DNA from 2 places in the Alteromonas sp. MmMcT2-2 genome. Region 1 is predicted to be linked to the other one. Evidence: predicted binding sites of a transcription regulator. Region 1 holds the regulator's gene; the other holds the start of a gene.
What was found. The regulator FNR, encoded in region 1, switches genes on or off when oxygen is low (the NO sensors DNR and NnrR bind a similar motif). The targets are predictions, from matches to a motif close to TTGATCTAGATCAA.

Region 1 (3,158 bases):
GCTTGGTTTGTGATAAAGCCACCATTATACATTAAAGCGGCTTTTCGAGACCATGCTTGTGAAGTTAAATTTGTTGGTGACATACCGTGTTGGCCGCTAAGTAACGGCAAACACGGGCTATGTAGACTTGATGAAAAGACTACACCGACAACGGCGACACAAATCCATCTGGCTTAATAGCAAGCACATCGCAATTGAGTTCGTCGATCACGTGTTCTGCAGTGTTACCAATTAGGGCCGCTGAAATGCCCACGCGGCCAACAGTACCAATAACAACAAGCTCTGCATCCAGTGTTTTTGCCACTTGCGGGATAACTTTTTCCGGAAGGCCTTCTCTTACTACACATTTATTTTCAGGAATACCGTACTTCAACGCGTGACTACGCATTTCTTTTAAATGATGATTTTTTACCGCGTCGTGATAGGTATCGGGGTCGAACTCAGGTACTTCTATGGCGATATTAAGTGGTGTAGAAGGATAACTGTTGACCAAATTTACGCTACCTTTCAATAAAGAGGCGTAGTCGTTAGCAATGAGGGTGAGCTTATCGTTAAGTGCGGCATGCTCATCATCTTCACTGCCTACGTTTACTGCAGCAATAATCTCTCCTCCTTCTGGCCAGTCGTGCTCTTTAACGAGTAATACTGGCCGAGGGCATTTACGCATTAAATGCCAGTCGGTGGGGGTGAAAATAACAGAAGCAAGATCGTCGTGCTTTTTGGTTGCCTTTACCACTAAATCTATCTGATTATTTAGGGTGTAGTAAATAATCGACTCATACGCACGATTATTCCATTCTACAACGATATCAGTTTCAGTGAATCCTTGTTCTCTTAAGTGGGTGGCAAGCCATTTTGCATGCTCCTTTGTAACTGCATCGCGCATTGACTCGCGCTCATCCGGGCTAAGCATGGTCGTCATATCATAAGATAAGTCGTATACCACCATCATTGCGGTAACTGAAGCGCCTGTTTTTGAAGCGAGTTCATAAGCTCGGCTTAGTGCAGGTTGGTTATCGCGCTCGGCATCTACCACGGCCAGAATTCGTTTACACTCAATCATAACGTCCCCCTAACTACGAAACTTAGTAGCGGCTGTCGAAATCGAAGCTTTCTAATACTAACTATAAACGACATTGGGAAAAACGTAAGTTGTTTTAGATCAAGAATTTTACGAGGCGACCATGAGTGAACCTACCTAATTGAATATGGAGCAACCGGCGTGGCGCTGAAAGGTTAGATATGTGGCTACCAAAGGTCACAAAAAAGCGCGCTTAGTGCGCGCCTTGTTTAACACCTAAAAACGGCTAACCGCAGACAACGCTTGGGCCGTTAAGCGCCGCTAGTTTGGTGTTTAGTCTATCGAAATCCAAGATAGTAATAAGCTTGCCGTCTACTTTTATGATGTTGTCTTTTTGAAAACGGCTTAACAGACGACTAATCGTTTCAATCGTTAATCCTAAATAGTTTCCAATTTCGTTGCGCGTCATGGTTAAGTGGAATTCTCTATGGGAAAAGCCACGCTCTTCAAAGCGTTGCGACAGGTGTGAGATGAAATACAGTAAGCGCTCTTCTGCAGTTCGCTTGTTTAAAAGCATGATCATGTCGTGATCTTGTTTTATTTCAGCGCTCATGAAGCTCATGATCTGGTGGCGTAGCTTTGGAAATTGCACTGACATTTCGTCGAGGGTCTCGTAGGGAAGCTCACACACCATGGCAGTTTCTAACGCAGAGGTATAGCTTTGGTGCTTGTTCTCTCTTAATGCATCGAAACCGATAATGTCACCAGGAAAATGGAAGCCGGTAATCTGTTCTTCACCTTCGGTATTAGTCACAAATGATTTGAATGAACCGGTTCTCACTGCAAATAGAGAACGGAATTTATCACCAGTTTGAATCAGCGTGTCACCTTTATGAAGCGGCTTCTTGCGTTCAATAATATCGTCAAGAGACTCGATTTCTGTTTTGTTTAACGCCACCGGTAAACACAGGTGACTGAAACTACAGTTTTGACAGTGAATAGAAAATTGGCTTCCTTTGCTCATAATGCACGCTCTCTAAAAGAATACCCGACAATAATACACCCATTTTTAAACGATTGCGCCATGAATAAGATAAGCTGCATATATTGCCATTATTACTGCAATAATTTGTCTAAAATGGTTATGTTGAAAACTTCGAACAATATATTGGCTACCAGCGCTTGCAGCGAGCAAGGTGGGTAATGTACCCAAACCGAAGAAGAACATAATAGCAGCGCCTTCTAGCGCGTTACCCGCCGCGAGAGACCAGGTAAGTGTGGAATACACCAAACCGCAAGGAAGCCAACCCCAAATAAAACCATAAGGCAACGCACTTAAAGGGGTCTTAAATGGCAAAAAGCGTTTTGAAAGCGGCTGGACTTTGGAAAATAGGCCTTTACCCGCATTTTCCAGCACTGTTAAGCCAGTCCACCACTTACCCAAATAACACGCCAGTAGAAGCAACATGATTCCGCTAAGTAGGGAAAGGGCATAGTTGGCAAGAGGTATATAATCTGCTGCAATTTTTCCAAGTGCCCCGGTTACTGCTCCGGCGATGGTGTAGCTCACTATACGTCCCATGTTATAGGCAAGGGTATAGGGTAGTGCTGAAGCGCCTTTAGGCGATACCATCCTTAGCGCAGCGACAATTCCACCGCACATTCCCACACAGTGAACTCCACCGGCTAAGCCGATAAGAAAGGCAGAGAAGTAGTTAATCCCTTCCATGTGGCGCTTGGCTTTTGTCTACTTTACTGTCTTGAAGTTGCTTGCGTTGCTCAGCTAGCTTTTTTTCTTCTGGCGGAAGATCATCGTCAAACAGTATGCTATAACCTTGGCGATCTAAATCTTCAAATTGATTGGTTTTCACCGCCCAAAAGAATATCACGATAGCGACGGCAACAATGATGATGGCGATTGGAATTAATACGTAAATAATACTCATGCTATTTGCTCAAGAGTCGCGTTGAGTTTGTGACCACAATGATACTGCTTAACGACATACCAACAACAGCCATCCACGGTGAAAGTAGGCCTGATACGGCGAAAGGTAAGATCAAAACGTTGTAACCTACCGACCAGCCAATATTTTGCCTTATTTTTTGCTTCACTTGGTGCGCAGTTCGAATAAGTTCT
Region 2 (3,158 bases), on a different contig from region 1:
GCAGTAGCTTTGACCCTCACTGGTGGTATGAACGTGTACTACGCTAGCCGCTCGTCCTGTGGCTTTACTCTCTTGCATGGGGCAATGTTCGCCGCACTTATCGCAAGGTTTGCTGTTGCGATGAGAGACTTGATAGCAGGTACTAAAGCCAAGCTTTATATCCACAGGGTAGGTGTCTCTGTAGGGCTGGTTGACAGCTTCAATAACGTAGCTTGGGTTAATGAAGATTGCGGGTTTATCTATCGCATCTATCATCGCTTGTACTATGGATATATTCATGGGGCGCTGAATATTAGTTTGCTCTAATTTGATTTTAGCAATTTATCATATTGGCATAGAGCTTGTTCACTGTTTGAGACAAACGGCAATACTTGGGTAGCAACTCATTCAATTCCTAGGAGAGTTTTATAATGAAAAATGGCGTAATGCTGGTGGCGATAAGCTTATTGGCGAGTAGTGCTCATTCATTGGCAGACACAGCGACTGCCTATGAGAAACAAAGTGAAAATAGTGTGCAGGAAAAAGTCAAAGAAGCGCGATTACACGCAAAAGCGCTGGGAGGCGCGCTAAAATCACGACTACAGCAAGCAATTCAATCCGGAGGGCTAGAAGCTGGCGTTAACGAATGCCAGATCGCAGCGGCTCCTATTGCTCTGGCGCTCAGTCAAAACGGGTGGGAGGTTGGGCGTACCGCGCTGAAAGTAAGGAACCCAAACAATGCGGCAGATCAATGGGAGCGTGAGCAGTTAGCATGGTTTTCACAATTACTGACCAAAGCTAAGCAAGACAATTTGACCCCTAAAAGACCCCTTGAAACTTATCAATACGATAGCGAAAGCGGTAAGTTTAGGTACATGATGGCTATTGAACAAGGTCAGGTATGCATGGCATGCCACGGAGCTAATGTGGCACCTTCAGTAAAACAATCCATTCTAAAGCACTATCCCAACGATCAAGCTACAGGGTTCGAATTGGGAGAATTACGAGGCGCGTTCACACTCTCATATACCCCTTAACTTTTCCTTATACTCCACTTTTTGACATTCGGCTAAGCAGTCTTTCTTTTGTGTCATATTTGTCACATAAGTGACAAATATGGCGAATTTATCGCCGCCAATTGTTGCGTTGGATCAATAAGCCACACGCTCGGTCGTGGAATGATTTATCTGCACAGTACGGAAATACCGCCGTCTATCGGTAATTGAGGCTTAAGCAGCCAAATTACTGATGTATGGCATAAACCGTGCTATTGCCATGCGGCATATTCACGTGTTCATCACTGAATTTTAAACCACTTTTCTGCTAAGCGTTTAACGCGCACACGAAATACAAGGGAGATAACCCATGAGCGATACGTTAATAGAACTATCGCGGTGGCAATTTGCATTAACTGCAATGTTCCACTTTATATTTGTACCCTTAACTTTGGGGCTTAGTTTCTTACTTGCCATTATGGAATCGGTATACGTAATGACGGGTAAAGAAATTTATAAGCAGATGACCCAATTCTGGGGAAAGCTGTTTGGAATTAACTTTGCCATTGGTGTAGCCACAGGCTTAACCATGGAATTCCAGTTCGGAATGAACTGGTCTTACTATTCTCACTATGTAGGCGATATCTTCGGTGCGCCACTTGCCATCGAAGGCCTAATGGCCTTTTTCCTGGAGTCTACCTTCGTGGGGTTGTTCTTCTTTGGCTGGGACAAAATGTCAAAGGTGAAGCATCTGATGGCGACTTGGCTGGTGGCCATTGGTTCAAACTTCTCTGCACTATGGATCTTGATTGCTAACGGCTGGATGCAATACCCGGTAGGCGCTGAATTTAATTTTGAAGCCATGCGTATGGAAATGACCAGCTTTGCTGAGGTTATTTTTAACCCCGTAGCACAGGTCAAATTTGTTCACACTGTATCAGCAGGTTACGTGACCGGCGCAATGTTTGTGTTGGCAATTTCAAGTTACTACCTGCTTAATCATAAGCATATCGCCTTTGCGCGCCGTTCGTTCGCCATAGCTGCTAGCTTTGGCCTAGCCTCAACGCTTTCTGTGATCGTGCTAGGTGATGAAAGTGGTTATGAGCTTGGTGATGTACAAAAAGTGAAGCTGGCAGCAGTTGAAGCTGAGTACGAAACCCATCCTGCACCTGCGCCGTTTACTGTGTTTGGTATTCCAAACGACGAGAAGCAGGAAACCGAGTACGCCCTTCAAATTCCTTGGGCAATGGGCATTATTGCTACCCGTTCGTTAACCGAAGAAGTAAAAGGTATTAAGGATCTCAAAGAAGAGAATCGCGAGCGTATTCTAAGCGGAATTAAAGCCTATGAAGTGCTTGATGATGTAAGAAACGGCACCGCGACAGCTGAGCAACGAACTGCCTTCGACCAAAATAAAGACAGTTTGGGCTACGCTATGTTGTTAGAGCCTTTCACTGAGAACGTTTCAAATCCTTCTGATGCCGCGCTTCAACAGGCAGTAGATTACAGCATTCCGCCGGTTGCCCCATTGTTTTGGAGTTTCCGCCTTATGGTTGTGGCTGGCTTTATTATGCTTGCGCTATTTGTGTGCGCCTTTTACTACAGTACTAAACACAAGATTACTAAGCCACGTTGGCTATTAAAAAGCGCGCTCTACGGTTTGCCGCTTCCTTGGATTGCCTGTGAGGCTGGCTGGTTTGTCGCTGAATATGGCCGCCAACCATGGTCAATTGCAGAGGTGCTTCCGGTGCATACGTCGGTATCTAATCTCGCCGTAAGCGACGTGGTAACAACCCTTGTAGCCTACGGTGCTTTCTACACCGGCATGTTCATTATTGGTTTTTACCTAATGAAGAAGTTTGCCAAGAAAGGGCCAGTTCCACCTGAAGATAAGCAGCCTGACACTGAATTTGATCTTATTGACCTTGATGAGCAAGGAGCAAAAGCATGATTGATTATGAACTACTGAGAGTCATTTGGTGGTGCTTGGTTGGCGTTCTGCTAATTGGCTTCGCGGTTACTGATGGCTTCGATTTGGGCGTTGGAGCACTGCTCACGCTTATTGGTAAAAATGACAAAGAGCGCCGCGTAATGATAAATACAGTAGGGCCGCACTGGGATGGCAACCAAGTTTGGTTTATCACCGCAGGTGGCGCTATTTTCGCCGCGTGGCCGATGATTTAC

Region 2: the regulator FNR is predicted to act here: its motif matches at 1,121-1,134, upstream of MHM99_RS00600 (cytochrome ubiquinol oxidase subunit I).

What each region holds. Positions count from the first base shown of each region.
Region 1 is NZ_JAKRFA010000030.1:25,627-28,784, reverse strand. Features, by position in the region: gene uspE (universal stress protein UspE) at 140-1,063, opposite strand; gene fnr (fumarate/nitrate reduction transcriptional regulator Fnr) at 1,308-2,045, opposite strand; gene MHM99_RS15530 (sulfite exporter TauE/SafE family protein) at 2,091-2,750, opposite strand; gene ccoS (cbb3-type cytochrome oxidase assembly protein CcoS) at 2,737-2,967, opposite strand; gene MHM99_RS15520 (heavy metal translocating P-type ATPase) at 2,969-3,158, opposite strand, start outside.
Region 2 is NZ_JAKRFA010000001.1:144,698-147,855, reverse strand. Features, by position in the region: gene MHM99_RS00610 (sigma-54-dependent Fis family transcriptional regulator) at 1-255, opposite strand, end outside; gene MHM99_RS00605 (DUF3365 domain-containing protein) at 411-1,016, shown strand; gene MHM99_RS00600 (cytochrome ubiquinol oxidase subunit I) at 1,345-2,925, shown strand; gene cydB (cytochrome d ubiquinol oxidase subunit II) at 2,922-3,158, shown strand, end outside.